One region of the Butyricicoccus sp. genome, then DNA from elsewhere that is predicted to be linked to it. Evidence: a T-box and tRNA genes for the amino acid it is inferred to sense, from the RefSeq annotation. Region 1 holds a T-box; the other holds one or more tRNA genes.
The links. The T-box of region 1 lies ahead of ACWVX6_RS02495 (valine--tRNA ligase). A T-box ahead of a tRNA ligase gene usually reads a tRNA of that ligase, here a tRNA-Val.
Positions count from the first base shown of each region.

Region 2: it has a tRNA-Val gene. The T-box ahead of ACWVX6_RS02495 (valine--tRNA ligase) is inferred to sense a tRNA for this amino acid. The anticodon was not compared.

Region 1 covers NZ_CDRQNY010000004.1:45,456-61,321, reverse strand. Annotated here, with positions in the region: gene ACWVX6_RS02540 (copper amine oxidase N-terminal domain-containing protein) at 1-1,323, opposite strand, end outside; gene ACWVX6_RS02535 (polysaccharide deacetylase family protein) at 1,469-2,296, shown strand; gene aroF (3-deoxy-7-phosphoheptulonate synthase) at 2,534-3,550, opposite strand; gene ACWVX6_RS02525 (peptidoglycan recognition protein family protein) at 3,742-4,425, opposite strand; gene speD (adenosylmethionine decarboxylase) at 5,203-5,967, shown strand; gene ACWVX6_RS02515 (aminotransferase class I/II-fold pyridoxal phosphate-dependent enzyme) at 6,195-7,652, shown strand; gene speE (polyamine aminopropyltransferase) at 7,669-8,526, shown strand; gene ACWVX6_RS02505 (saccharopine dehydrogenase family protein) at 9,463-10,722, shown strand; gene nspC (carboxynorspermidine decarboxylase) at 10,724-11,854, shown strand; T-box leader at 12,918-13,129, shown strand; gene ACWVX6_RS02495 (valine--tRNA ligase) at 13,210-15,831, shown strand.
Region 2 covers NZ_CDRQNY010000012.1:26,218-42,083, forward strand. Annotated here, with positions in the region: gene ACWVX6_RS05855 (sodium-dependent transporter) at 17-1,384, shown strand; gene ACWVX6_RS05860 (hypothetical protein) at 2,176-2,727, shown strand; gene ACWVX6_RS05865 (C40 family peptidase) at 2,791-4,149, opposite strand; gene ACWVX6_RS05870 (hypothetical protein) at 4,221-4,517, opposite strand; gene mtaB (tRNA (N(6)-L-threonylcarbamoyladenosine(37)-C(2))-methylthiotransferase MtaB) at 4,971-6,248, shown strand; gene ACWVX6_RS05880 (hypothetical protein) at 6,332-6,511, shown strand; gene efp (elongation factor P) at 7,821-8,387, shown strand; tRNA gene ACWVX6_RS05890 (tRNA-Val) at 8,430-8,505, shown strand; gene ACWVX6_RS05895 (M56 family metallopeptidase) at 8,643-9,740, opposite strand; gene ACWVX6_RS05900 (BlaI/MecI/CopY family transcriptional regulator) at 9,793-10,215, opposite strand; gene ACWVX6_RS05905 (DUF1284 domain-containing protein) at 10,699-11,088, opposite strand; gene ACWVX6_RS05910 (biotin transporter BioY) at 11,085-11,654, opposite strand; gene ACWVX6_RS05915 (FUSC family protein) at 11,795-12,844, opposite strand; gene ACWVX6_RS05920 (hypothetical protein) at 13,099-13,308, opposite strand; gene ACWVX6_RS05925 (tetratricopeptide repeat protein) at 13,412-14,125, opposite strand; gene ACWVX6_RS05930 (SPFH domain-containing protein) at 14,381-15,640, shown strand; gene ACWVX6_RS05935 (hypothetical protein) at 15,820-15,866, shown strand, end outside.

The DNA.
Region 1 (15,866 bases):
GCGATAAAAATCCTCCCAGCCGAGCTCATATGCGGTCACCGCAGATTCGTTTGATGTGACGATGCTTTCGCCCACCGAGGTAAAGGTATTGTTCTTCAGAATCTTCAGATTTTCGCTGAACAGAGCGCCGAATGTGCTGTCCGCCCAGTTGATGTGCAGCCACGCGCCGTTCGACAGCGCCTTGAGATCGGCGTCGTCCGTTTTGTCCATCGCCAGAATCTTCGCCACGGCAGGGCACTTCAAATACAGGTCGCCGCTGTCTGCGCTGCATAGGAGCTCGAGCTTGACATTGCTCAGCGCACTGCGCAGGAGCGCTGCCTGTGCGGCGGTGAGTACGTCATCCGTCTGCGGATCGCCGAGGAAATAAGACGCCAGCACGCGCAGATCGACGGTCACGGTCGCCTGGGTGGCTTGTCCGTTCGCCAGAATTTCGGCTTTGACATCGACCTTGTAATCCTTGTTGCCGTCGATGGTGTCGAAGGCGGTGTACGCCGCGCCGATCGTCGCCACCGTGCGCAGCGTCTTGGCGTTTTCGGTGGATGGCTGTGCCTTGATCCACTTGTTGAGCACGGTAAACTTGCTGTCAATGTCGTTTACAAGCGCCGCGCGGTCATACAGCACGGCGGTCTGCATATCCTGATCCCACTGCACGGTCAGTCCGAACGCTTCGGCGAAAAAGCGCACCGGAACATAGGTGCGTCCGCCTTTTTTGTACGGCGCGGTATCAAGCTGCACGGTTTTGACGGTTTTGCCCGCGCTGTCCGTGACGGTAAGCTGCTTGCCGCCGAGCGCGAACGACAGCGTGTCGCCGTCCTTTTTCGCGGTGATTTTTCCGGCGTCATATGTGACCTCGGCGCCGAGCACCTCGGCAATGGCGCGGAAGGGAACCATCACGCGCCCGTTTACCTTTTCCGGCTGTGCGTCCGCAAAGTGGACATACGCGCCGTTGAGCTGCACGGAAAGCTGACAGCGGAGTTTGTATTCCTCGCCCTCTGTCATGGCACGCGCTGTATCACGATAGCATTCCTCTAAATCACCGTCCCAGCCGAAGGACAGCCCCTCCAGATCGTCATACCCCCAGTAATCGACTGCGATCTGGGGATCTTTATGGATGGCGTCCAGATGCTGCCGATAATGGTCGCTGAGCGTATCATAATCGAAAATGCCGTAGCCCGGTCCCTCATCCATGTACTCCTCAGCGCTGTCACACCCGAACTGCTTGTACATCGGCGGTGTGGAATCCAGCGCGAGTGCACTCGGCGCAGAGCCTGCCAGCAGCAGTGCCGCCAGTGCCGCAGAGGCAAATTGTTTCATCTTTTTCATGTCGTAACCCCCTCATGTTGGTGTTACTACCATTGTACAGGAAATCGGTAGGGGTTGTCTACCTGTAACCTGACGCAAATTGGCAGAGAAAAATCGGCATATTGCCCATGCAGCCGCATAGGGTAGAGCAAGGGAGGGCACTGCTATGTTTATCACGATCACACGCACGGGTCTGCGCCGAATCGGTGTGGGACTTAGCGTTTTTGCGGTTCTGACTGCGGTTTTCATTCTGTTTCCGCGCGAAAATGCTCAGCCGGCAGCCACCGAACAGGCGGTTCCCGCGTCTGTCAGCGACTGGGGATTGTCGTTCCAAACCGAGGGGCAGCCGCCGGTCGGCAATGTCTCCGCCGAGGAACTGCGGCAGTACAACGCGTTTTACGTCGGTGACACGAGCCGAAAGATCATCTACCTGACGTTTGACGCGGGCTACGAGAACGGCTGCACGCCTGCCATTCTGGATGCGCTCAAAAAGCATGACGCGCCTGCCTGCTTTTTCGTGGTGGGCAACTTTATTGATACCGCACCGGAACTCGTAAAGCGCATGGCAGCGGAGGGGCATATCGTGGGTAACCACACGCTGCACCATCCGGATATGTCCGGCATTGCGGATAAGAGCGCGTTTGCGGCTGAGTTGAACGGTCTCGAGGAGAAATACACCGCGCTGACCGGTCAGCCGATGCAGAAATTTTATCGTCCGCCGCAGGGCAAGTTCAGCGAGGAGAATCTCCGGCAGGCGCAGGAGCTGGGGTATACCACGGTTTTCTGGTCGCTCGCGTATGTGGACTGGTATACGGATAACCAGCCGACCGATGAGCAGGCATTCTCCAAGCTGCTGCCGCGGATACATAACGGAGCCATCGTGCTGCTGCATTCCACCAGTGAGACCAATGCGAGGATTCTCGATGAACTGCTGACGAAGTGGGAGAATGCGGGGTATACCTTTGGCTCGCTGACAGACCTTACATCCGGCTAAACCGCAGGGGGCGGCTCGGCGCACCGTATGTAACGATTGGTACGCGTTATCCCGTAGGGGAGCACAGTGTGCTCCCACGCAACACCAAATCACACGGTTCTCGGGCGAACACTGTTCGCCCCTACGGTTACGCAGCTGCAGATGGTTTACAAACGGTGCGCCGAGGTACGGGAAAACGATATGGTAAAATAAAACCCTCTCCGGATTTTCAGAGAGGGTTTTGTGCATTGTTTGCTTTTACGGCATCATCACGCGGCCTTCAAACTCGGCGCGGCGCTTGATGTCCTTCATGACGGTATCGAACTGGTTGAGGTCGAGCGACTGTGCACCGTCGCAGAGGGCGTGTGCGGGATCGTTATGCGCCTCGATGATCAGGCCGTCAGCACCGGCAGCGATGGCTGCGCGGGACAGCGGCTGCACCATATCACGGCGGCCTGCTGCGTGGGACGGGTCGATGATGATGGGCAGGTGGCTGAACATCTTCACCAGCGGAACAGCGGAGATATCCAGATTATTGCGGATCAGCTTCTCAAAGGTGCGGATGCCGCGCTCACACAGGATAACGTTGGTATTGCCGCCTGCGAAAATGTACTCGGCAGCCATGAGGAACTCCTCCATGGTGGCGGACAGACCGCGCTTGAGGAGGATCGGCTTGTTCGAGCGGCCCAGCTCCTTCAGCAGCATGAAGTTCTGCATATTGCGGGCACCAAGCTGGATGATATCCACATCTGCGAACAGGTCGAGATGCTTTTCGCTCATGATCTCGGTGACGATCGGCAGACCGGTCTGACGCTTTGCCTCGAGCAGCAGCTTGAGGCCCTCGGCCTCCAGACCCTGGAACGAGTACGGGGAGGTACGCGGCTTGAATGCGCCGCCGCGCAGGAAGGATGCACCGGCCGCCTTGACACGCTCGGCGCACTCGACGATCTGTGCTTCGTTCTCGACCGAGCACGGACCTGCCATAACATTGAAGTAGCCGGCGCCGATCTTGCGGCCCGCAACCTCGATGATCGTGTCCTCGGGGTGGAATTTGCGGTTGACGGCCTTGAACGGCTCGGTCACGCGCTGTACACGCTCGACCACGTCATACGCCATAATGTCCCCTTCATCGAGCCGGGTCGTGTCGCCCATCAGGCCGAGGATAAGTGTATCCGCACCCTGGGAATAGTTGATCCGCAGCCCCATATCCGTGAAATGCTGCATCAGTTTTTCGACATGTTCCTTGTCGCTGTTTTGTTTGAGTACAACGATCATTTCAGTTCACTCCTTCACAATGTGATAAATTTTAAGTAGGATTGGATATACGCTTCATTTTTTCAGTTTTTTTACAGCGTACGATTTGAAGTATACCATATCAGAGGGCAAAAAGAAAGAGCGATTTACGACAAATCGCCCTTTGATTTTCCACGGTTTTTGCACATGGTTGCATGCTGCTAACCGGATGCTTATGATGCGTTTGCCGCCGCATCGGCCTTCAGCTCCTTGTATTTGGCGGTTACTGCGCTGCAGAATTCATCCCAGCGGCCGCTGTTGATGAGGGTGGACGGGCAGATTTTGCCCGAAAAGTCCTGATGCTTTTTCAGTGCCTTGGACGGGTTCAGGTCGTACTCGATCAGCAGCCGCGCACACAGCTTTTCGGTGTTGATGAGCGTCTGTTCGTAGTTGCCGTCCGAGTTGACGCACATTTCAATGCCGATGCCGTTCATGTTGCCGCCGTTCTTCTCCATGCCGTCGCCTGCGTGGTAGGCAGTCTCATCATCCGGCAGATGGTGGTAGATCTCGTGATCGTCCACCGTGTAGTGCCACGAAACAATGCCCTCCCCGGCGTTGGCGTTCTGGTGGATGAACGAGTTGTGCGCGGCCGCATTTGCGCCGGTGCCGGTGTTGTCGGTCTCGTGGATGACGAGATACCTGATCTCGCGCTTCTGTCCCGGACGGGCGCGTGTGCCCTCGGGAAGAAAGTCGGTCATCACCGGAATATCCTCAATGTAGGTCAGACCGGCGTCGGTCTGCGGCTCGCGGAACACGATCTTCTGTGTCAGCATGCCTGCCGCAAACGACACGATCATCAGTCCGACCGTCAGCATCAGGCTGACCCGAAGTCCCTTGCTTTTCTTTTTGCGTGCCATGATTCACCTTGTCTTTTCAGAATGATATCGTCTTGCTTTTTCCATTGTACTACGTTTTACGCGATTTTTCAAAACAAAGACTGTAAACTTTTTTTGAGCAACGAATAGAAATTTGCAGAAATGGTATCAAAATTGGCATATTATATTGCACGATAAGTGCGCATTAAATAGAATTTGCTGTGCAAATTCATGAAAACCGGGGACATGTGCCACGCAGCGCGGCCGAGAAGCCGCGCAAGGATAGCGTTCGGTTTTTATACTTATAGAGGGAAAAAGTTTCGACCATCGGGAGGAACTTTTGGACGACTTTGGAACGGCCCACGGTCTGTTCCTCTTGTCGGCGAAACTGTAGTTTCGCGACAGTCATTAAATTCTGCAATAAAATCTTGCATTTGCACTCGGATTCCCTTATAATAAAAGTTATTCGGAGAGGCGAAGCCTTTCAGCAGAATTTCTTTGACCGCCCGGTTTCTGCGCGAAAACGGTGCCAAGGCCATACGGACAGCCGGGTCAAATGCCGAAACTGGCAACTTTGTTGCCTTATTGAATTTTATAAGTTGGCTGACTAAAAGCCGTGTGCCGCGGGCGCATCACACTTGTGAAACGATCAATAAGAGTAGTAAAAGTAACGATTCTTGCTATATAGACTCTTTCCTCTTGCCTAAAACCTACGGAATATGCAGGAATGACCTGCAAAGGGAACGATCATCCTCAAGTGAAAGCGTACCGTGTGTACCCCTTTCGCCTGGGGATTTTTTGGTATTGTGAGGATATGAAATGCAGAACAAGCTTAAACTTTACGGGTTCAACAACCTGACCAAGGCGCTGTCCTTCAACATTTATGATGTCTGCTATGCAAAGACCGAGCGCGAACAGCGTGACTACATCAAATATATCGACCAGCAGTACAACTCCGAACGACTGACCGGCATTCTCGAGCGGGTGACCGAGATGATCGGTGCGCATGTGCTGCACATTTCCAAGCAGGATTACGACCCGCAGGGCGCCTCGGTAACCTTTCTCATCGCGGAGGAGCACATGAAGCCCGCGCTCGAGCCGGATACCATTGTCGCGCACCTCGACAAGAGCCATGTTACCGTGCATACCTATCCGGAATACCATCCGGATACCTGCCTTGCCACCTTCCGCGTGGATATTGATGTTGCCACCTGCGGCGAGATCACGCCGCTGTCTACGCTCGATTACCTGATCGGCTCGTTCGATTCGGATATCATCACCATGGACTACCGCGTGCGCGGCTTTACCCGCGATATCGAGGGCAAAAAGCTGTTCATGGATCACCATATGACGTCCATTCAGGACTTTATCGACCCGAAAACGCTCGAGCGGTACGACGCCTACGACATTAACGTGTACCAGTCCAATCTGTTCCACACGAGAATGCTGCTCAAGGAGGTCGATCTGCAGAACTACCTGTTCAATACCGACATCTATGAGCTGCCGCCGAAAACAAGACTCAAGATTCACTCCGACCTCAGACGAGAGATGATTGAGATATTTTCGGGCAAGAACATCTACTGATTTCGATTGAAAATACATTTTCAATCGAAAAAGACAAACCGAACGATGTTCGGATTTGTCTCACAATAAACTTTGCGCGTCGCTGCGCGGCACACAAATTTTATTCCTTGTATAAAAACCGTGATACATGCTCCCGGTTTTTATCAATCTGCTGCGCAGATTTGTATTTCATGCGCGCTTCGCGCGAAAGCGCAGTATATCATTCTCTGCCGAAAGAAGGCATTTTTATGGATCAATCCCGTGCGCCAATCATGGAGGCGCTCGAAAACTTCAAAGACATGCGTATTGTGCCGTTCGATGTACCCGGCCACAAGCGCGGACGCGGCTCACCGGAATTAACGAAATTCCTCGGTCAGCAGTGCATGACGGTGGACGTCAACTCGATGAAGCCGCTCGACAATCTGTGCCACCCGACCAGCGTTATCCGCGAGGCCGAGGAGCTGGCCGCCGATGCGTTCGGTGCGGCGCACGCCTTCCTGATGGTGGGCGGCACGACGAGCAGCGTACAGGCGATGATTCTCTCCGTGGTCAAACGCGGCGACGAGATCATTCTGCCGCGCAACGTACACCGCAGCGTCATCAACGCACTCGTACTGACCGGTGCGATTCCGGTTTACGTCAACCCGCAGATGAATGACCGGCTGGGCATTTCGCTCGGTATGTCGGTTGCAGACGTGAAGGCCGCTATTGAGAAGCACCCGTCCGCAAAGGCGGTGCTCGTCAACAACCCGACCTACTACGGCATCTGCTCGAACATTCGGGAAATCGTAAGGCTCGCGCACGCGGCAGGCATGAAGGTGCTGGCCGATGAGGCGCACGGCACGCATTTCTACTTCGGTGAGAATATGCCGGTCTCCGCGATGGCGGCAGGCGCGGATTTAGCATCCGTTTCCATGCACAAGTCGGGCGGCTCGCTCACGCAGTCCAGCTTGCTGCTGTGCGGCCCGTCGATGAACGCGGAGCACGTTCGCCAGATCATCAACCTGACGCAGACGACCTCGGGTTCGTACCTGCTGATGGTCAGCCTGGATATTTCGCGCAAGAACCTTGCACTGCACGGCAAGGAGATTTTCCGAAAAGTCGTTGACCTGACGACCTACGCCCGCGAGGAGATCAACGCCCTCGGTGACTACTACGCCTACGGCAGCGAGCTGATCAACGGCGACACGGTATACGACTTCGACACGACCAAGCTGGCGGTAAACACGCTGGATGTTGGTCTGGCGGGCATCGAGGTGTACGACATTCTGCGCGACTTTTATGATATTCAGACCGAGTTCGGCGATCTCGGCAACCTGCTGGCGTATGTTTCGGTGGGTGACAGAGAGCGCGACCTCGAACGTCTGGTGGCCGCTCTCGCGGACATTCGCCGCCGCTACAAGCGCGACAAGGCAACGCTCATGCGGCAGGAGTACATCTCGCCGCAGGTGGTCGCCGGCCCGCAGGAGGCGTTCTACGCGGACAAGAAGGCCATGCCGCTCGAGGAGTCGGTCGGACGCATCTGCGCGGAGTTTGTCATGTGCTATCCGCCCGGCATCCCGATCCTCGCGCCCGGTGAGCGTATCACCCGCGATATTCTTGATTATATTCGCTACGCCAAGGAAAAGAACTGCATGCTGCTCGGCACCGAGGACCCCGAGGTGAACAACCTGCAGGTCATCCGCGGCGTTGTCAGCCCGGAATAAAAGGAGCGTTTCACTCATGCAACTTACCTTTACTGAAATGCACACGCCGACGGTTGGGCTGCAGATACAGGTAGACCGTCAGCTTTACACCGAACAGAGCGATTTTCAGCGCATCGACGTGTTTGAATGCGAGGAATTCGGTCGGTTTCTCACGCTGGACGGCTACATGATGCTGACCGAGCGGGACGAGTTCATCTATCATGAAATGATGGTGCATGTGCCGATGGCCGTGCTCGGTGAGAAGATTAAAAAGGTGCTCGTCATCGGCGGCGGTGACGGCGGCTGTGTCCGCGAGCTGTGCCGCTATCAGCACATCGAGCACATCGACCTGGTGGAGATTGACGAGCGCGTTGTCGCGGTCTGCAAAGAGTACCTGCCCGGTGTGGCATGTTCGCTCGACGACCCGCGTGTGCACATTCTCTATCAGGACGGATTAAAGTATATCCGCCGGATTGAGGACGAGTACGACCTTATCATCATCGACTCGACCGACCCGTTCGGCCCGGGCGAGGGCCTGTTCACGATGGAATTTTACGGCAACTGCTACAAGGCGCTCAAGGAGCACGGCGTGCTCGTCAACCAGCACGAAAGCCCGTTCTACAAGGGCGATGCGCTGGCGTGCCAGAGAGCGCACCGCAATATCGTGCACTCGTTTGAGCTGAGCCGTCTGTTTCAGGCACATATCCCGACCTACCCGTCCGGACACTGGCTGTTCGGCTTTTCGTCGCGCGGCGTGCATCCGGTGCGCGATCTGAATCCGGACTGGTGGAACAGTCTGGGACTGGAAACCAGATATTACAATACCAATCTGCACAAAGGTGCGTTCTATCTGCCGAATTATGTGCAGAAGCTGCTGGAAAAGGTGGAAGAATAACGGAATCGTGAGAAAACCGCTCCGGTTTGGGTTTGGGTATCCGTTTTGCAAGCGGGTTCGCCCCTTCCGGGCGGCAGCCTTTTTCTCTGCACCGGCTGACTGGGGCGCGCGAACTGCGTGAGCGTGTTCGCCCCTTCCGGGCGGCAGCCTTTTTTCAGCACCGGCTGACTGGGGCACACGAACTACCGCAGGCGGGTTCGCCCTATCCGGGCGGAGAGTTTTTCGCTGAACCTCAGCGGGGAGTGCGCTGACGCCGCGCGGGCGCACAAGAGGGTAGACACCTACGGTTTCCACCCTCTGATTTTCACCCCTTTCCCTTGGATAGTCTGGCGCAGATTGCCTACATGTGACCGCTGCGAAATAGGGGAACGGCAGAGGATTTTTTCTCTGCTGCGGACGAACTACCTTCGGAGTCCGTCCTCTTGAGCAGCCTGTTCGCAGTGTCAGATACATTACTGCTACACATGTGATTTCATCTAAGCAGGCGCGGCATAGCAGTGCCGCGCAACTCGTAAGTCTGGAGTTTGTGGACAGCACCTACGGATTAGGCGTTCGGTGCAATTTATCCTCGCAGGTGCCGTGCGTTACAACGTGCCAAGGATTTGCGCGGCACTGCTATGCCGCGCTCTGCGTAGAGTAACCCGCATGTGTAGCAGTACGCTGTCTGTGAACTGCGAATATTTTGCGAAAATCACGCAAGAGTAACCCGACTGCCGTTCCCCTTTTCCTGCTTACGCAGTCTACCGTCTGCACCCAAGCTATCCCAACAAGGGAAACGGGTGTTCAAAGAGGGTAGAAACCGTAGGTGTCTACCCTTTTTGCCCCCGCCGCGGGTGCGGCGCAGTTCCGTTCGCTTCTCAAGCGGCAGTTTAACAAATAAAGACCATTCAATAAATCTAAATTATATATACAGTTAAAAATGAGGAGGAATTAACAATGGGAAGAGCATTGATCATCGGCTGCGGCGGTGTTGCCGGCGTAGTTATCCACAAGTGCTGCCAGAACAGCGACGTTTTTGAGGAAATTATGATCGCGTCCCGCACCAAGAGCAAGTGCGACGCGATTAAGGAGAAGCTGGACGGCACGACCGCAACCAAGATCCGCACCGCCAAGGTGGACGCGGACAACGTGGACGAGCTGTGCGCGCTCATCGACGAGTACAAGCCGGACATCGTGATGAACATTGCGCTGCCGTATCAGGACCTGACCATCATGGATGCGTGCCTTAAGTGCGGCGTAAACTACATGGATACGGCAAACTACGAGCCGGAGGACACTGACGATCCGGAGTGGCGCGCCATTTACGAGAAGCGCTGCAAGGACGAGGGCTTTACCGCGTACTTTGACTACTCCTGGCAGTGGGCGTACAAGAAAAAGTTTGAGGAGGCCGGTCTGACCGCTCTGCTCGGCTCCGGCTTTGACCCGGGCGTAACGCAGGCGTACTGCGCTTACGCACAGAAGCACCTGTTCGATGAAATCGACACCATCGACATTCTGGACTGCAACGGCGGCGACCACGGCTATCCGTTTGCGACCAACTTCAACCCGGAGATCAATCTGCGTGAGGTATCCGCACCGGGTTCGTACTGGGAGAACGGTCACTGGGTTGAAATTCCGGCGATGAGCATCAAGCGCGAGTACGACTTCGATCAGGTCGGCCACAAGGACATGTACCTGCTCCACCACGAGGAGATCGAGTCCCTCGCCAAGAATATTCCGGGCGTGCAGCGCATCCGCTTCTTCATGACCTTCGGTCAGTCCTACCTGACTCACATGAACTGCCTGGAGAACGTCGGCATGCTGTCCACCACCCCGATCGAGTTTGAGGGCCACCAGATCGTGCCGATCCAGTTCCTCAAGGCGCTGCTGCCCGATCCGGCAACGCTCGGTCCGCGCACCAAGGGCAAGACCAACATCGGCTGCATCTTCACCGGCAAGAAGGACGGCAAGGAAAAGACCGCCTACATTTACAACGTCTGCGACCACGAGGAGTGCTACCGCGAGGTCGGCTCGCAGGCCATCAGCTACACCACCGGCGTTCCGGCGATGATCGGCGCGGCGATGCTGCTGACCGGCAAGTGGAACAAGCCGGGCGTGTACACGGTCGAGGAGTTTGATCCCGATCCGTACATGGAGGCGCTGAACAAGTGGGGTCTGCCGTGGCAGATCAACGACAAGCCGGTACTGGTGGACTGATATGAAATTTACTGAGCTTCCTACGCCCTGCTACCTGCTCGATGAAAACCGTCTGGTGCAGAATCTGGCCGTCCTGCGGGACGTTGCCAGACGCACCGGCGCGAAGATCCTGCTGGCGCAGAAGGCGTTCTCGATGTTTTCCGTGTACCCGCTGATTCGGGAGTATCTGGCGGGCACAACGGCCTCCGGTCTGTACGAGGCACGGCTCGGTCATGAGGAATTCGGCGGCGAGACCCATGTTTACGCGCCGGCCTACGCGGAGGGCGAGTTCCGCGAGATTCTGGAGTACGCCGACCATATTGTGTTCAACTCGTTCACGCAGTGGAAGGCCTACGGCAGCCTTGCCCGTGCAGCAGGGAAGAGCTGCGGCCTGCGGCTCAATCCGGAGTGCTCCACGCAGCCGAGCGACCACGCAATGTACGACCCGTGCGGTCCGGATTCGCGCCTCGGCATTACGATAGAGAATTTTCAGCCGGAGCTGCTCGACGGCATTGAGGGCTTCCACTTCCACACGCTCTGCGAGCAGAATTCGGACGATCTGGTGCGGACTGTCGCTGCATTTGAGCAGAATTTCGGTCAGTATATGGACGGCCTGAAATGGATCAACCTCGGCGGCGGCCACCATATCACCCGTGCGGATTACGATGTGGAAACGCTGGTGCACTGCATTGATTATCTGCAGAAAAAGTACAAGGTGCAGGTTTATCTGGAGCCGGGCGAGGCCGTTGTGCTGAATGCGGGCTATCTGGTCTCCACCGTGCTCGAGGTGATGCACAACCATAAGGACATTGCGATTCTGGATACCTCGGCGGCGTGCCATATGCCGGACGTGCTCGAGGTGCCGTACCGTCCGCCGGTGTACCGCGGCGGCGAGCCGGGCAAAAAGGCGTTCACCTATCTGCTGACCGGCCGCTCCTGCCTCGCAGGCGACGTCATCGGTGAGTATTCGTTCGATGTGGCGCTCGGCGCCGGTGAGCAGGTCGTGTTCGAGGACATGGCGCTCTACACCATGGTCAAGACCAATACGTTTAACGGCATGCCGCTGCCGCTGATCGCCATCCGGCGCGCCGACGGCACGGATGAGGTCGTGCGCATGTTTGGGTATGAGGAGTTTAAGCGGAGACTGTCGTAAGTTTCTGCCGGGCGGGAGCCTGTTTCTCTGCACCGGCTGAGCGGGGCACTCGAACTGCCGCAGGCGTGTTCGCCCCGACGGGGCGGCTCCTTTCTCTGCACCGGCTGACTGGGGCACACGAACTGCGTGAGCGTGTTCGCCCCTAACGGGCGGGAGGTTTTCGCTGAACCTCAGCGGGGAGTGCGCCTACCCGGCGGGGGCACAAGAGGGTAGACACCTGCGGTTTCCACCCTCTTGTGAATCACCCCTTTCCCTTGGATAGTCTGGCGCAGATTGCCGACATGTGACCGCTGCGAAATAGGGGAACGGCAGTCGGGTTACCGTTGCGTTTGTTTCGCAAAATATTCGCAGTTCACAGACAACGTACTGCTACACATACGGTTTACTCTACGCAGGCGCGGCATAACCGTGCCGCGCAACTCTTTAACACGTTATACCGCACGGCACCTGCGAATTAAGCGTTTGGTACAATTTATCTTCGTAGGCCCTGTCCATTATAACGTGCTGACGACTTGCGCGACACTGTTATGTCGCGCCTGCTTAGATGAAATCACATGTGTAGCAGTAATGTATCTGACACTGCGAATATGTTGAGAAAGACACGGAAGAAAAAATCCTCTGTCGTTCCCCTTTTCGAAGCGGTCACATATAGGAAATCTGCGCCAGATTAGGAAGCAAGGGAAAGGTAGGAGTTCAAAGAGGAAGGGAAACCGCAGGTGTCCCTTCCTTTTTGCCCCCGCGGCGGGCGCCGCAACGTCCCCGCCGTCCGCAGACGGCGAATCCCCCTCGCTGAGGTTCAGCGAAAAAACTGCCGCCCGGATAGGGTGAACCGCCTGCGCGGTTCAAGTACCCCGCTCAGCCGGAGCAGAAAAGAAGCCGCCCGTCAGGGGCGAACACGCTCACGCAGTTCGAGTGCCCCGCTCAGCCGGTGCTGAAAAAAGCTGCCGCCCGGATAGGGTGAACCGCCTGCGCGGTTCAAGTGCCCCAGAGGGTCAGTGCCGGAAAACAAGGGATATCCCTTGACAAACCCGAATTTAACAGCTATACTATTAAAGTTAATAGCACAAATGCAGTGAAAAAGAGGAGTATTTTTCCTTTGCGCGTTTAGAGAGGGTGCGGTCGGTGCAAGCACCTCGGCGGGGAAGAAGAAGGTCGCTTTGGAGCAGAACAGCCGAATTTTCGTTAAGCTGTTCCGTCTAACCCGCGTTACGGGGCAACGAGTGCGCGTCTTTACGCGAATTCAGGTGGTACCACGGAGCATACTTCGTCCTGTTGTCGGGATGAGTATGCTCTTTTTTGTTTGCACAGAAGTATCCCGCATGTATATCGTAAATCAAATTGAAGGAGATAGATCAATGAGCGAACTGCCTAAGACCTACGACCCGAAATCGGTCGAGGACAAGCTGTACAAGTTCTGGGTCGATTCCGGCTTCTTCCACGCCGAGGTCAATCCGGACAAGAAACCGTACACCATCGTTATCCCGCCTCCGAATGTTACCGGCCAGCTGCACATGGGCCACGCATTCGACGAGACTCTGCAGGATATCCTCATCCGCACCAAGCGTATGCAGGGCTACGAGGCGCTGTGGATGCCGGGCACCGACCACGCCGGCATTGCAACCCAGATCAAGGTAGAGGAGAACCTCCGCAAGGAGGAGGGTCTGACCCGTTACGACCTCGGCCGTGAGGAGTTCCTCAAGCGCGTATGGGCGTGGAAGGACAAGTTCGGCAACCGCATCATCAGCCAGCTCAAGAAGCTCGGCACCTCCTGCGACTGGGACCGCGAGCGCTTCACTATGGACGAGGGCTGCTCCAAGGCTGTCCGCGAGGTTTTTGTAAACCTGTACAACAAGGGCCTGATCTACAAGGGCCACCGCATCATCAACTGGTGCCCGCACTGCGCGACCGCTCTGTCCGACGCTGAGGTTGAGTACGAAACCCAGCCGGGCAAGCTGTGGCACATCCGCTATCCGCTCGCGGACGGCTCGGGCGATCTGGTCGTTGCGACCACCCGTCCGGAGACCTTCATGGGCGATACCGGCGTTGCCGTCAACCCGAACGACGAGCGCTACAAGCACCTGATCGGCAAGACCTGCATCCTCCCGATCATGAACCGCGAAATTCCGATCTTCGGTGACGAGTACGTTGACATGGAGTTCGGCACCGGCTGTGTTAAGGTTACGCCGTGCCACGACCCGAACGACTTCGAGATGGGTCAGCGCCACAACCTCGAGCAGATTCTCGTGTTCAACGAGGACGCGACCGTCAACGCAAACGGCGGCAAGTACGAGGGCATGGACCGCTACGAGTGCCGCAAGGCGGTTGTAAAGGACCTTGAGGAAGGCGGCTGGCTGGTCAAGATTGAGGACCACGAGCACAACGTAGGCACCTGCTACCGCTGCGGCACCACCGTTGAGCCGATGACCTCGGCACAGTGGTTCGTCAAGATGGCGCCGCTCGCCAAGCCCGCGATGGACGTAGTAAACGAGGGCAAGACCAAGTTCGTGCCCGACCGCTTCTCCAAGACCTACCTGCGCTGGATGGAAAACGTACACGATTGGTGTATCTCCCGTCAGCTGTGGTGGGGTCACCGCATTCCGGCGTTCTACTGTGAGGACTGCGGCGAGATGACCGTCTCCAAGACCGATGTATGCACCTGCCCGAAGTGCGGCGGCACGCATATCCATCAGGAGGAGGACGTACTGGATACCTGGTTCTCCTCTGCGCTGTGGCCGTTCTCCACGCTCGGCTGGCCGGATAAGACCAAGGAGCTGGAGTATTTCTACCCGACCTCTACGCTTGTTACCGGCTACGACATTATCTTCTTCTGGGTTGCCCGCATGATTTTCTCCGGTGTGGAGCACATGGGCGAGACCCCGTTCGAGACGGTTTATATCCACGGTCTGGTGCGCGATGCACAGGGCCGCAAGATGTCCAAGTCGCTCGGCAACGGCATCGACCCGCTCGAGGTCATCGACCAGTACGGCGCGGATGCGCTGCGCTTCACCCTCGCAACCGGCAACAGCCCCGGAAACGATATGCGTTTCTCGGATGAGCGCGTACAGGCGTCCCGCAACTTCTGCAACAAGATTTGGAACGCATCCCGCTTTATCCAGATGAACCTGACCATCGACAAGGACAAGGCAGTCGAGCTGCCGAGCGACCTTGCCATCGAGGACAAGTGGATCATCAGCAAGTTCAACACACTGGTTGCCGATGTTACCCGCAACATCGACCAGTACGAGCTGGGTCTGGCAGCTGCCAAGCTGAACGACTTCATCTGGGAGAACTTCTGCGACTGGTATATCGAGATTGCAAAGACCCGTCTGCAGACCGGCGACGAGAACGTACAGAAGGTGCTCTGCTATGTGCTGAGCGGCGCGATGCAGCTGCTGCACCCGTTCATGCCGTTCATCACCGAGACCATCTGGCAGGCGCTGCCGCATGAAGGCCCGTCCGTTATGGTATCCGCATGGCCGGAATACAAGGACGAGCTGCACTTTGCCGCGGAGGAGGCACAGATGGAGAGCCTGATGGACGCTGTCCGCGCCATCCGCAACCGCCGTGCCGAGATGAACGTACCGCCCTCCAAGAAGGCCAAGGTGCTCATCCTGACCGAGAAGAAGGACACCTTCTCCGCAGGCGCAGGCTTCTTCCCCAAGCTGGCTTACGCTTCCGAGATTGAACTGATCGACGCGGTTCCGGCGGACGCTGCGAAGATGGCTTCTGTCGTCACCGGCGACGCACAGATCTATATGCCGATGGGCGACCTCATCGACTTCGAGGCCGAGCGGGCCCGTCTCGGCAAGGAAAAGAGCAAGGTCGAGGCTGATATCGACTTTGTTATGAAGAAGCTGAACAACCCGAAGTTTGTCGATAAGGCACCCGAGAAGGTTGTTGCAGCCGAGCGCGAAAAGGCCGAAAAGCTGCGCGAGCACCTCGCAAAGCTGGAAGAGTCCATTGCAGCGCTGAATTAAGCTGAATTAAAATAAGAAAGAGTGGAGTTTTATCC
Region 2 (15,866 bases), on a different contig from region 1:
AGGGGAAAAATAAACAATGCCAAGAGAAAGACTCGGTTCACGTCTCGGCTTCATCCTGCTTTCCGCAGGCTGCGCCATCGGCGTGGGCAACGTATGGAAGTTCCCGTGGATGGTCGGTCAGTACGGCGGCGGCGCGTTCGTTGTGTGCTATGTGCTGTTCCTGCTCATCCTCGGTCTGCCGATCATGACGATGGAATTTGCCATCGGCCGTGCGAGCCAGAAAAGTCCGGTGCGGGCGTATCAGGCGCTCGAGAAGCCGGGCAGCAAGTGGCATATCCACGGCTATCTGGCGATGATCGGCAACTATCTGCTGATGATGTTCTACACCACCGTGTGTGGTTGGATGCTGTACTACTTCTACCTGACGGTCAGCGGCCGATTTGTCGGCGCGACCGGTGAGCAGGTGCAGGCAGCCTTCCCGGAAATGCTCGGCAAGCCGGTGGTTATGACGGTCTGCATGGTTGCGGTTGTTGTCATCGGCTTTATGATCAACTCGTTCGGTCTGCAGGGCGGCCTGGAGCGCGTGACCAAGGTGATGATGATCATTCTGCTGGCCATCATGGTCGTTCTGGCGATCAACAGCATCATGACCGAAGGCTCGGGCGAGGGCCTGCGCTTCTATCTGATTCCGGATCTCGGCCGTATGCAGGAGTGCGGCATCGCCAATGTTATCGTTGCCGCGATGAATCAGGCGTTCTTCACGCTGTCGCTCGGCATCGGCGCGATGGCTATCTTCGGCAGCTATATCGGCAAGGGCCGTGCGCTGCTCGGCGAGGCCGTCAATGTTGCAATTCTGGATACGTTCGTAGCATTTACTGCCGGTCTGATCATCTTCCCGGCGTGCTTTGCCTTCGGCGTGGCACCGGACAGCGGTCCGAACCTGATCTTCGTTACGCTGCCGAATATCTTTAACCATATGGCGTTCGGCCGCCTGTGGGGCAGTCTGTTCTTCGTATTCATGGCGTTTGCGGCCTTCTCGACCGTCCTCGCCGTGTTTGAGAACATCATGTCCTGCTGCATGGATCTAACCGGCTGGAGCCGCAAAAAGACCGCAGCCATCAACATCGTGCTGATGATCCTGCTGTCGCTGCCGTGCGTGCTCGGCTTCAATGTCTGGTCCGGCTTCCAGCCGTTCGGCGCAGGCTCGAATGTGCTCGACCTCGAGGATTTCCTCGTGTCCAACATCTGGCTGCCGCTCGGTTCGCTAGTTTACCTGTTGTTCTGCACCTCCCGCTGCGGCTGGGGCTGGAAGAACTTCAAGGAGGAGGCCAACGAAGGCGGCGGACTCAAGGTCAAGGATAATATCCGCTTCTATGTAAGCTATATCCTGCCGATTATCGTGCTCATCATCTTTGCACTCGGCATTAAGGATAAGTTCTTCTAAAGAAATGCGAAAAGCACCGCGAAAGCGGTGCTTTGAGGCTGTCGAAAAACTTTGTTTTCCGAACAGCCTCTCGCTCGAAACCACGCTTTCGAGCGAATCTCGAAGAAAAACCGCGTCCTGCGGACACATTTTTTCTTCCCTTGTATAAATTCCGAGATACATGCTCCCGGAATTTATGAATTTGCAAAGCAAATTCGATTGAATGCGTGCTGCCGCACGAAGCATAAAAATCGAATATTGCTTTTTTGACAAGCTGAAAGCACCGCGAAAGCGGTGCTTTTTTTCGTATGCGAAGCAGTAATTGAGAATAGAAAATGGATATTGACCCTGCGGTGAAGCAATGTGCAGATGGGTTGCACGGCGGGGCACCCCAGTGTGGCTTCTCCTGCCCTTCGGGCAATTCACCTTACGTTGCGCCTGCGGAGAGCAGCCGATATGTGTAGCAGTAGATTATCTGTGAACTGCGTATAGGCGGAGAAAGACACGCAAGAGTAACCCGACTGCCGTTTTCCTTTTCGAAGCGGTCGCCGGTCTCTGGTATGCGTCAGATTAGGAAACAAGGGAAAGGTAGGAGTTCAAAGAGGAAGGGCACTCATTGAATCCGCGCACGGCGCGGGAACAATGTTTAGCAGCCTACGGGCAAACCGCAGGTGTCCCTTCCTTTTTGCCCACCGCCGCGGGTGCGGCGAACCTCCCAGCCAAAGGCTGGCTCCAATTCCGCATCCGATAGCACGCATATAAACCCCAATCCCGCATAAGCTGTTGCAAGAAGCAAAAGGGAGGCACCCGCCATGCAGGAGGAAAAAAGCGCAGTCTATACCGTAATCTTAGGTGTATGCCTGTTCCTGTGCCTGCTGATGCTGGGAAATATGCTGATGGGCAGGGCGGATACCGGCACAGCGCCTGCCGCACCCGAGGAGGGCGATGCAATGGAATTTCACATCACGGAGGACGATATCGCGTCTGTGCTGACCGAAGCGCTGCCGTTTCCGGTCGAGGACACGGCGGTCAAAATCAGCCGTGACGGCACGATTGCCGTGACGGCAGCCGTAACCCGTCAAGCACTGACGGAAAGCAATCTGGTACCCGGCAAGCTGCGCACGGCGCTGCTGTTTCTGCCGGAGCGCTGCAAGCTGTACGGCGCGTGGAGCGCAGCTGTTTCAAACGGCAAACTCAGCCTTACCTGCCGGACCATCAAGCTGGAAGGCTTCACCTTGCCCGAGCAGACCGCGCAGGCACTCTCCGATGCGTTCGCCGCACAGTGGAATACCCGCATGGAACAGCGGGACTTCATGCCGCAGACCATACAGTGGCAGGACGGGGAAGCGGTGCTGCTGGGATAACCGCTCTCAACAGGCAAAAGAAAAATCCCTTCGGAAAACCGAAGGGATTTCTGGTATGTAACCTTACTCAAAAATTACGCGGCCTGCGCCCTGATAGCGGGTCGCATAGCTGCCGGTCAGCGACGAGTACTTAACCACATCGCCCGTGCTGGGTGCGTGGATGAACTGGTTACTGCCGACATAAATGCCTACATGACTGATGGACGAGGTGCTGCTGCCGAAGAATACCAGATCGCCCGGCAGAAGGTCGTCGCGGGAAACACGGGTGGTGGCATCATACTGTGCCTGAGCGACACGCGGGATGGAGCCGACCGTGTTCTTGAACACATAGGAGGTGAAGCCGGAGCAGTCGAAGCCGCTCGGCGTGCTGCCGCCGTATACATACGGAACACCGAGGAACTGTGCAGCATAGTTCAGCACGCTCTGGCGCTTTGCGCTGATCGAGACAGAAGCTGCGTTGTTCGACGGGGTGATCGCCGTACCGGACGAAGCAGTTACGAGGTAGTCCGCACTGATGTAGCCGGCCTTGCCTGCGTAGGATACCTTGCTCCAGCCGTTAGACGTGCTGAGCACGGTAACAGCGGTGCCGTTCTTCAGCTCACCGAGAATGGTGGAAGAGGTGCTTGCCGCAGAGCGGAAGTTTACGGTAGAGGAGCACTTAACTACTGCTGCCGTACCGGTGGACGCGGACGTGTTATTGGATGCCGAACCGGTGGTCGATACATAATCCTGCTTGATGTAGCCGGTCTTGCCGGAGCAGGTTACCTTGCACCAGCCGTTCGCGGTGCTGACAACGGTAACTGCGGTGCCGTTCTTCAGCTCTGCCAGAATGGAAGAGGAAGTATTGGCCTCGGAACGCAGGTTTACACTCGAGGAACACTTCACCGTACCGGCGGTGCCGGTCGTAGAGGTAACGGTGTTCGACGGAGCGATGGCGGTGCCGGCGGAGCTGCTTGCGAGCGTGATATAATCCGGGTGGATATAGCCGGTCTTGCCATTGTATGTAACCTTGTACCAGCCGCTGCTTACGCCGACTACATTTACCTTGGTGCCGTTCTTCAGCTCACCGTAAGAGGTGGACGAGGTGTTCGGCGCCGAACGGAAATTTACACTGCTCGAGCACTTTACAGTGCCGGTGCCGAGTGCAACGTTGGTTGCGGTGGTGCCGGTCAGGTACTCGCCGCTGACGTAGCCTTCCTTGCCGTTTACGGATACCTTGTACCAGCTGGAGCTGTTATTCAGTACCGCAACCGTGGTACCCTTGGAGAGGGTCGTGATCACTGCACCGCCGGGGGACTGACGCAGGTAAAGCGAATCTGCGTTTACCTTGGCCTGAAATACTGCCAGCGAGTTCGGCAGGACCATCGACATCGCAAGTGCACCGGAAAGTGCGAAGCGAGCGAGTTTTTTAGAAAAAGACATGAAATTGAAGCCTCCGTTTCAAAATGGGAGAAAACAGCCTTTACACTGCCGCAGCAAGCTGCGGTGAAGTCTTACTTCGTGTGCAGTGCTCTGCCGAGCCAGATGGATGCAATATCCATCGCTGCCCACATGCTGTTCTTCTCGGTTTTCTTGACGATACGCTCTTTCATACGTACGTTGGGATCGGTCTGCTGAAGCTGTACGGATACACGCTTTGCAACCGGCAGACCCTTGTAATCACTAGATTCGAGGATCTGCATCATAATGATGTGAGAGTCACTCATCGAGCCGTAATAGATGATGTTTTCCTTACGCATCAGCGGGTGACCCTTGTATTCCAGAAGGTTATTCTTCTTGGTGGTAGGCATTATCTGCACTCCTTATAGTTACAAAATGGTTACATTCCAAAGTTACATTACGGTTACAGTATAGCATGCTCGAACAGGTTTGTCAAACATTGTTTTGAAATTTCGCATTTTTGTGATAAAATAGAGCCTGTCAAACGCGAAAAAAACGCAGGAATCGACAGCGAAAATCCACAGCGGCCGCACGCGCACGAGAGTAAGGTTACAGACGCTGTAACCCGATCGAACACCATAGGCAACACCGCACAATTAAAGCTGCGGCGCTTTGCGGTAATTTTGTGTCCTAACTTCGTTGTAATTTCACGGTAATACATCAAGTATTACCGCAAAACTACGCCTCGTTAGTACGCAAAATTCCTCGCAAATCGCTCTTGTTCAATTATGCGGTGTTACCTATTATATATAGGCGTTCACAGAGCGCGTGTCGGGCCGCTGAGAGCAAAGGAATGTACATTTGTGAAATTTGCTTTTTTCACCTTGGGCTGCAAGGTTAATTTATTTGAGACGCAGGCGCTCAGTCAGCTGGCGCAGGCGCGTGGACATGAGATCGTGGATAAGGACGCGGACGCCGTGATCGTTAACACCTGTACGGTAACATCGGTGTCCGACCATAAGAATATCCGCGCGTTCCACAAGCTGCGGAGAGACAATCCGAACGCGGTTATCGCGGCGTGCGGCTGCTTTGCACAGACCGATCCGGAGCGTGTCCGCGCCACCGGCGAGATCGACCTTATTTGCGGTACCAGAGACAGGGCGCAGGTGATCGACCTGTGCGAGCAGGCCGTCAGCGGACAGGCCGTACAGGTGCGTGAGAGCGAGGACAGCGGCTTTGAGACTCTGCCTGCCGGTATCCCGCACGGCCGCACGCGCGCGCTGCTCAAGATCGAGGACGGCTGCAACAACTTCTGCACCTACTGCATCATTCCGTATGCGAGAGGGCGGGTGCGCTCACTGCCGGTCGAGCAGGCGCTCGAGCAGACGGCGCGGCTGGCTGACGCGGGCGTGCACGAGATCGTGCTGACCGGCATCGAGATCGCGTCCTACGGCAAGGACTTCGAGCCGCAGGTGCCGCTCACCGAGCTGCTGGAGAAGCTGCTGACCGCGCAGCCGAACGTGCAGTTTCGGCTTGGCTCCCTCGACCCGCGGGCGGTGGACGATGCGTTTTGTGAACGGCTTGCCGGCTTTGCCAATCTCGCACGGCATTTCCATTTGTCCATGCAGAGCGGCTGCGATACCGTTCTCCGGCGCATGAACCGCCACTACACGAGCGAGGAATTTTACCGGTGTGTCGAGCGGCTGAGACGTGCGTTTCCGGACTGCTCGGTTACGACCGATTTGATTGTCGGCTTTCCGGGCGAGACTGAGGACGAGTTTACGCAGACGCTGGCCTTTCTGGAGAGATGCGCGTTCGCGTCCGTGCATGTATTCCCGTATTCTGTGCGCGAGGGCACAAAGGCGGCCGCCATGCCGAGTCAGCTCGATCAGCAGACCAAAACCGCCCGCGCCGAGCGGGCAAAGCAGGTGGCGGAGACGCTCAGCACTGCCTATCGAAAGCAGTTTGTCGGCCGCACGCTGTATGCGCTGCCCGAGCACCCGACCGGCGGCCTGTGGGCGGCGCACGGACGCTACGGCTTTCCTGTATATATAGAGGATCAGGCGGAGAAAAATCATCCGGTCACCGTAAAGGTTATCGGTCTGCACAAGGACGGCGTATTGGTGAAAATTGAGAATTGAAAATTGAGAATGGAGAATGTGTAACCACTTTCGGCCTCTTACCATAGAATGTAATGAAATCTTTGATAGGAGGAAATGACAGTATGTGTTCTTCTAACGGCTTCTGGGGCGAAAATTCCTGGTGGTGGATCATCATCCTGATCATCTTGATCTGGGTATGCTGCGGTCAGGGCAGCGGCGGCTGCGGTTCCTGCGGTACCTGTGGTACCTGTGGTGATAATACCTGCGGCGGCTGCGGTAATTGCGGCAACTGCTGCTGCTGAGCGGCTGACATATCCACAGAAGGGAAGAGGCACCGCGTGAGCGGTGCCTTTTTCGTTTTCTCGGCATAGGGCAACTGAGGAAATGCGAACCGCGCAGGCGGTCTTTTCGGCAGTGGCTGACCGGGGGACGCGAACTGCGTAAGCGTGTTCGCCCCTAACGGGCGGCTTCTTTTCTGCACCGGCTGAGCGGGGTACTCGAACTGCCGCAGGCGTGTTCGCCCCTGACGGGCGGGAAGTTTTTCGCTGAACCTCAGCGGGGAGTGCGCCTACCCGGCGGGGGCACAAGAGGGTAGACACCTGCGGTTTCCACCCTCTGATTTTCTCCCCTTTCCCTTGGAGAGTCTGGCGCAGATTACCGACATGTGACCGCTGCGAAAATAGGGGAACGGCAGAGGAGTTTTTCTACCGTATCTTTCTCAACCTGTTCGCAGGGGCAGATACATTACTGCTACACATATGGGCTACTCTGCGCAAGGCGCGGCATAGCAGTGCCGCGCAACTCTTTAACGCGTTATACCGGAAGGCACCTACGAATTAAGCGTTTGGTACAATTTATCTTCGCAGGTGCTGTCTATATAACGCGCTGACGAATTGCGCGGCACTGTCATGCCGCGCTTGCTTAGATGAAATCACATGTGTAGCAGAATGGCATCTGACACTGCGAACAGGTTACGAAAGACACGGTAGAAAAAATCCTCTGCCGTACTCCTTTTCGAAGCGGTCACATGTCGGCAATCTGCGCCAGATTAGGAAGCAAGGGAAAGGTAGGAGTTCAAAGAGGAAGGAAAACCGCAGGTTGTCCTTCCTTTTTGCCCCCGCGGCGGGCGCCGCGACGCTCCCGCCGCAGCGGCGGCGAATCCCCCCGCTGAGGTTCAGCGGAAAACTTCCCGCCCGGAAAGGGCGAACACGCCTGCGGCAGTTCGAGTGCCCCGCTGGGTCGGTGCAGAAAAGGAGCCGCCCGTTAGGGACGAACACGCTAACGCAGTTCGCGCACCCCGGTCCGCCGGTGCAGGAAAAGGAGCCGCCCCGTTAGGCCGAACCCGCCTGAGGCAGTTCGTATGCCCCGGTCAACCGGTGCAGGAAAAGGAGCCGCCCCGTTAGGGCCGAACCCGCCTGCGGCAGTTCGTATGCCCCGGTCAACCAGTGCAGGAAAGCGCCGAGTTCCACCGCAATAAAAATTTTCAAGAAAATATGCGTTACCCTCTTGCAAAATACGCGAAAATAGGGTATTATATACAAGCACTGTTTTGTATGAACAGTCGAATGATGCTTAATGATGTAAAAAATACTATTATTTGGAGGCATAGCGATTATGACCGCAGGTGAATTTCGTAACGGCGTAACTTTTGAAATGGACGGTCAGGTACAGCAGGTTATTGAGTTCCAGCATGTAAAGCCGGGCAAGGGCGCTGCTTTTGTTCGTGTCAAGATGAAGAACGTCGTAACCGGTGCGGTTACTGAGACCTCCTTCAACCCGACTGCTAAGTTCGAGGAGGCTTTCGTAGAGCGCCGCGAGATGCAGTATCTGTACAATGAAGGCGACCTGTACTACTTCATGGACAACGAGACCTACGAGCAGATTCCGATCAGCAAGGATACTCTGGGCGACGATTTCCGTTTCGTGAAGGAGAACGAGAACGTTAAGGTTCTTTCCTACAAGGGCAGCGTTTTCGCAGTTGAGCCGCCGCTGTTCGTTGAGCTCGAGATCACTGAGACCGAGCCGGGCGTTAAGGGCAACACTGCTACTAACGTACTCAAGCCCGCTACCGTTGAGACCGGTGCTGTTGTTAAGGTTCCGATCTTTATCGAGCAGGGTGAGCGCATCCAGATCGACACCCGTACCGGTGAGTATCTGGGCCGCAGCAAGACCAAGTAAAAATTTGCAGCCAGCAGGGATGGCAGCCGCCATCCCTGATTTGGACATTTAGCTCAGCTGGAAGAGCATCCGCTTGACGTGCGGAAGGTCAGCGGTTCGAACCCGTTAATGTCCACCACCAAGCCACTCATTTTGAGTGGCTTTTTCTTTTGTCTGCACAAAAGCAGCTGAGACCCCACATCTCAGCTGCTTCTATTTTCGTCCCACATTTTGCTTTTACTCTCTGTGCTGCCGCTATCCTTCGGCAGCTGCCTTTTATTGCTCGGTCTCGCGGATATATTTGAAAACCGAGTGCTCCAGATAAAATTGCACGTCACCTTCTGTCAGCTCATACGGCTTGTGGCCGTCAATGCACAGCCAGTATCGTCCGTCCGCACTTTGCTTGAGATAGGCATTCTCGTCGTCAAAATAGACGGTCGAGCTGCTGTCAGGCTCGGCCGGCGGCTCGAATGCCGGCTGCGGCAGCACCGCATACGACAGTGCCAGCAGGACGGCAAAGCTGCCGATGAGTACGGCGCTTGCGGTTCGGCCGTTCGGCTGCTCTGCGCAGGCGAGCACGGCGGTGAATCGCTCCCGCATGGCCTTGTCCGCCTCGGCGCGAAACAGGGCCGTGGACGGCTGCGGCACCGGCTGCTGTGTGCAGCTTTGCTTCATCGCGGCGAGGATGGCGCGCAGATAGGCTGTGCGTTCCTGCGCATTCAGCGTCTGTGCAATCGCACGGTCGCATTTAAGCTCGAGCGTTTGTTCCAAATCCTTCTGCAGCAGGTATACGACCGGATTCCACCAGAAAATGATGCAGTACAGCGTTACGAGCAGCTTGACAGCCGTATCATGGTTGAGAAAATGCGTGTACTCGTGCAGCAGAATGTAGTGCAGCTCGGCATCTGTGTACGTCTTGTTCGGCAGAATGATATATCGGCGCAGCACACCTACGCCAAAGGCGGATTCGATATTCGCGGCTGTACGTCCGCGAACTTTGATGGTGCGGCCGGTCTGACGCCGGATCTCGCTCAGCAGGGAAGCCGTGCGGCTGTCCCATGGCCTGGCTTGCCGCGCAGCGCGGATGGCTTTGCGATACTGCAGCGCGTAACGAATCAGCAGAAAAACTGTGCCGAACAGCCAGATTGCATACAAAAGCAGTCCGACCGACAGGTGTGTGACCGGCTCAGGCTTGCGCGTCAGAAAGCTGTAGATGCGCGGATACACGACGCTGTCGCTCACAATCACTGCGTGCGGAAACTCGAGCGGCAGCAGCAAGCGCGCGGCGCAGAACAGGTACAGCAGCACCATGGTCAGCACGCCGAAATGCGGCCGGAAGCGTGTGCACCGCACAAGATAGATTACGATGATCAACAAACTGCTCCACAAAAGTGCAGATATAAAGGAAAACAGGGTTATTTGCATATTATTTCTCTTCTTTGTTCTGCAGCGCAGCTTCATACTGATCGACCATTTTTTCCAGCTCGGCAATCAGCTTTTCTTCCTGCTCGGATTCGTTTGATTTGGCAGGTTTTTTGAACAGCGCCACGGCGATTCGGGCAAACAGTGCCTGGTTCACGCCTTGCTCCTCGAGCATGTTCGCCAGAAATTCGTCCTTGGTGTAGCAGGGGACAAACTGCCGCGACTGATAGCGTCCGTTCTGCAGCAGACCGCTGACTTGCACCATGCCTTTTTTGACAAGCTGACCGAGCAGTTTGTCGATATAATTGGTGTTCCAGCGGGCTTCCGTAACTTTTTCGGCAAGCTGCAGCGTTGTGAGCGGACGGTTTTCCCGCCATAAGGTGTCCATCAGAATTTCCTCGGAGTTGGACAGCTTGAAGCGTTTCATTGGCCTCACCTCTGTTTTGATAATCACCTGTAAGGTGTTTGTTATAAGATAAGAATAACCACCTTTAAGGTGGTTGTCAATATCTTGATGGAAATTTGTAGGAATATCTGAAACTGGACATGATAAATTGTGAGAAGTGACAACATGTTTTCGGACGACAGGGGGAGAGGCACACCTTTCGGTGTGCCTGAGGCTGTCGAAAAACTATCGTTTTTCGGGCAGCCTCTCGATCGAAACCACGCTTTCGATCGAATGCTGAAGAAAAACCGCGTCCTCCGGACACATTTTTTCTTCCCTTGTGTAAAAACCGAGGTACACAAGGTGAATTGCCGCATAGCGGCAAGAGAGGGTGGTCTGGACCACGCCCCCGGTTTTTATGAATTTGCTGCGCAAATTCTATTTTATACGTGCTGTCGCACGAAGCGCAAAATAGAAATCTGACTTTTTCGACAAGCTGAGGCACACCTTTCGGTGTGCCTCATTTCATTTTCCGCAGATATTCTTTTTGCAGGCGCTGACGGGGTACCACGCACATCCGCGACAAATATCCTCCAGCATGGCCGGGGTCATTTGTGTGTCGATTGCACGGATCAGGTCCTGATAAACATACTCGCCCTCGTGCAGATCAAAGTATTCGACCGTCTTTCGGTCAAAACGGGAGACCTTTTCCTGTGCTTCGCACAGGTCGTCGGCGGTGTGGTGCGGGCAGTGCGCGCATAGAGAATCCGAACCAAAGACAAGCCGAATTCGGGTTCCCGGTACATTTCGCAGAGAATGCACAATCGCACTCATATTTTGCACAAATTCTGTGCTATAGCCCTTGCCGGAGTAGCCTTGTGTGCAAAGCAGATGATGCGGGCGCAGCCGGATCATGCCTTGAGCCCCGGGATGCGCTTGCGAACGAGAAAGCCGATCACGGTTGCAAGAACAGCCTTGATGACAGCGGTCGGGATGAACGGCAGCACGCACGCGGTCACGCCTGCGGCGATCGAGCTGTTCATGAGTACGCAGAACATCGCCGTGCCGACAACGTAGTTGGCAATTGTGCCGATGATCAGTGCGAGTACATACGCGCCGCGGAATACATGACGGTGGTCGGCGCCCCAGCCGATGATAAACGCCATCAGCGGGAAGGAGATCAGAAAACCGCCGGTAGGACCGATAAACTTGTCAAAACCGCCGGAAAAGTTCGCAAGCACCGGTACGCCGATGGCACCGAGCAGCAGATAAATTACGCTTGAAACCGTGCTCAGCTTGGCGCCGAGAACGACAGCCGCCAGTGTGATTGCGAACGTCTGCATGGTCATCGGTACGCCGCCGGGCATCGGAATGGAAATCTGCGCCATGATCGCGATGACCGCCGCGAACAGTCCGGAATAGCAGATGTCGCGCACGGAAAACGCGCTGCGCTGTGCGGGCTTGCTGGAAATGTCACTCATTGGGAGTTCCTCCTCGTTGTTTTGCTTATTGCATTAAACCACAGATTTACTGCAATGTCAACTGGTTTTGGGAAAATGGTTGACGGTATGCGGAAAAAAGAAACAGCCGTTCCGTGCATTTGCACAGAACGGCTGTTTGCTCAACTCGCAGAGCGCTCCCAGCGGGCGAAAATGCGGTGGAGAATCAGGCAGAACAGCAGCGCAAAGACCACGCCGAACACATTCTGCGCGACACGCAGACCGACCGCGCTTTTGAGTCCGTATGCGCTGGTTGCAATAGCGAGCGCACCGAACGTGTTGAACACAGCCTGCCAGCCGTATTTCGCGGAAAAACCGACACCGATGCCGCCAATCACGCCGATATAGGCGTAAATCGAGGACGGAAGCAGGAAATACAGCGCTAAAAAGCAGCAAACACCCGCAATATTTCCGATGATACGCCAGCGAACACGGTAACGCATATCGTCCATCGCGGGAAGGATTGCGCTCATGGCGGCAATGCCCGCCCACATCGCACGCGGCATGCCGCTCAGCTCTGCAAGGAAAAGCACGAGCGGAACGCAGATGATCTGGCAAAGCTGCCATTTGGAGCGCGGATGGCGCAGATCGAAAGCAGGAAGGATGTCTCCTGCACAGAGCTCATAGGCATTGCCGCGATGGTTGCCGTAGAATACCGCACAGACCAGAAGCGCACCGACAGCAAGTCCAAACAGGCGCATTTGATAGGCGTGCCCGCTCACATCGTAACCATACAGCAGCAGATAGCCGAGCACGAGTGTGGACTGATTGAACATTCTCGGCTCGTGGCAGCCGAACAGAATGAGCAGGGCAATCGCAGCAGCATTGATGAACAATCCGCCGACCGGGCCGGCCAGATTGGCTGCATGCGGTCCGACGGCCATAATGCCGAAAAATCCGGCGAGCAGCAGCGTGGACTGCCCTGTGCGAATGCACAGATGTGCGCTGCGGAATACGAGCAGATACAGCAGCACGACTACGCCGACAATGCTGTTGTCCGCGCCGAAGCCCAGACTGTAAAGTGAAACAAAAATAAAGCAGAATGCGACGGTTATCGCAATTTTGGTCAAGTACACGGCAATATGGTACAGCTTTTCGCGCTGTGACGCACTCTCGCGGATGAGTTTCTTTGAGCCTGCCTGATTGACCTGTAATTCCTGATAAAATGTCATGAAATTCCTTTCCAATAGGTGAAAATGAGTAACTGTATAACTATATCACCATCGAAAAGGAATTTCAACTGTTTTTTTCAAAATCGAACAACAGGCCGGATATACTTCCAGAAACGTACACAATCGTGCACAAAATAGAACACACGACCGGGTGCGGTATCCAGACAGCAGCCGGCGGCCGCTCGGCTCGTTCATGAACGCCATCTGCTGCTCGGCTTCGGGGACAAGCTGCCGCAGAAGCGCGCTGACCGTTTCTAAATCCGCTCCGGGAATGCGAGCCTGCTTTTGCATAAAATCCCAGTAACCGATGCTCTCGTAGTTGCGAATGTGTGCGAAACCTGCGACGGCGAACAGTCAAGCAGCCGGGCTAAATACGCGAGTGTCAGCGTTTCGCCCTCGCGCGCACGGATACAGCGGTCAATCTCAGCGATCAGCCGCAGAACATTGTCGTGCCAGTTTTGCATGAAAATCACTCCTTGTCCCTGCATGATACAGGAAAATGAGCTGTGCCGCTTGATCTGATCTGCAAAAAAAGAAAAACCGACGTAAAAACGCCGGTTTTCGATCTTATCCGTTCTTCTTGATGGCATTGATGAGCTGCTCGGCCTGCGGAGCGCCGTGCTTCTTGGCCTGCTCGGCCCAGTAGAGCGCCTCGTGCGCGTTATGCGGCGTGCCTTCGCCGCGTGCGTACAGGATGGCGGTGTTCATCATGCACGCTGCGTTGCCGCCCTGAGCGGCCTTGAGAAAATACTGGAAGGCGAAGGCCGCATCCTGCGGAACGCCGGTACCGGTGCTGTACAGCCATGCCAGACGGCCCATCGCCAGCACGTTGCCGCGGTTTGCGGCAATCTGGTACCAGCGGACAGCCTCGTCCATGTCCTTCTCCAAGCCGCGGTCGCCCGTCTCGATCAGGCTGGCGATCAGTGCCGCAGCCTCCGGATGACCGTATTCAGCGGCCTTGCGGTACCAGGTGAGCGCGGTCTGCTGATTCTTTTTCACGCCGAAGCCCTTGTCATGGTAGCACGCCAGATTGAACATAGCAACCGGATCGTTTTGCTCAGCCGCCTTTTTTGTCCATTCAAAGGCATTCTCAGCATTCTTTTCCACGCCCTGTCCGCGCTCATACAGCGAGCCGAGCGCACGCTGCGCCGGTGCGCAGCCGTCCTCCGCAAGAGCCAGCCACTGACCGGCCGCTTCAGCAAAATTGCCTGCCTTATATGCGTCCAGAGCCTGATTGAACGCCTGTTCAATGCTCTGCTGATTTTCCTTGTTCGCTTCCATTGTTTACTCCTCCAGACAGTACCGCCTCCGAAATATGCGGTATGCAGATATCTTATTTTATCACACCGCACGTCGAAAGTCTACGAAAAAGCGAAAGAAATAGCATGGCACAACCGTATCTTGACAAAAATGTGAAATGTGTGTGAATGGACTTGCGCTTTGCGCTGAAAAAACGTAAACTGGAAATAGGATTTCTTAAACTAAGGTATAGATTGTAAAACAACGGCACTCTATCAGATAAAAGGAGAATGTCAAATGGGACTTATCAAAGCAGCAGCAGGCGCGGGCGGCGGTGTGCTGGCTGACCAGTGGAAGGAATATTTTTACTGTGATGCGATAAACGCGGACGTGCTCGCGGTCAAGGGCCGCAAAAAGGTCACCAAGCGGTCGAGCAACACCAAGGGCGACGAGGATATCATCACAAGCGGTTCGGTCATCGCGGTGGCGGACGGACAGGCGATGATGATCGTCGATCAGGGCAAGGTCGTGGAAGCCGCATTCGAGCCGGGTGAGTTCGTCTACGATTCGTCCGCCGAGCCGACTATTTTCGCCGGTTCGTTTGGTGACAGCGTGTGCAAAATGTTCGCCAACATGGCCAAGCGCTTCACGTTCGGCGGAGAAGCGCCGCGCACGCAGCGCGTCTACTATTTCAACACCAAGGAGCTGACCGGCAACAAGTACGGAACCGCGTCTCCGGTGCCGTTCCGCGTGCTCGATGAGCGGGCGGGCATCGACATGGACATTGGTCTGCGGTGCTTCGGCGAGTACAGCTACAAGATTGTCAATCCCATGCTGTTCTATACCAACGTGTGCGGCAACATGGCAGAGGAATACCGCCGGGAAAATCTGGACAGCCAGCTCAAAAGCGAGCTGCTGACCGCGCTGCAGCCCGCATTTGCACGCATTGGTGCAAATGGTGTGCGCTACTCGGCGCTGCCCGCGCATACGATGGAAATTGCAGACGCGCTCAACGAACAGCTTTCGTCCAAGTGGCGTGAGCTGCGCGGCATCGAGATCGTGTCGTTCGGCGTCAACTCGGTCAAGGCAGACGAGGAGGATGAAAAGACCATCAAGGAAATGCAGCGCGAGGCTGCCTACCGCGACCCGACCCGTGCGGCAGGATCGCTCGTGCACGCGCAGGCCGAGGCGATGAAGTCTGCGGCAGCGAACGCGAACGCCGGTCCGGCGATGGCGTTCATGGGCATGAATATGGCTGGTCAGGCAGGCGGCGCCAGCGTGCAGAATCTGTACGCAATGGGTCAGCAGCAGGCGCAGGCGGCAGGCGAGTGGACGTGCTCGTGCGGACAGACCGGCAACACCGGAAAATTCTGCATGGGCTGCGGCAGGCCCAAGCCCGAGCAGAACAGCTGGAAATGCGTTTGCGGTACGGTCAATACCGGCAAATTCTGCTCCGAGTGCGGAAAACCCCGACCGGAGAATACGGCCTGGACGTGCTCGTGCGGCGCGGTCAATCAGGGAAAGTTTTGCTCGGAGTGCGGAAAAGCAAGAAATTAGTAATTAGAAATGAGGAATTAGTAATGAAACGTAGGGGCGCACATTGTGCGCCCGAAATCAAACGGTATGCAGATGGTTTACACGGGCGGCCGCTGACCGCCCTCTGCGGAACACGTTCACCATAAAAATAATTACTAATTACTAACTACTAATTCCTGATTCTCCAAAGGAGGATAGAAATGTCAGACAAAGCAACAAACTATCAATGCCCGTCCTGTACGGGACC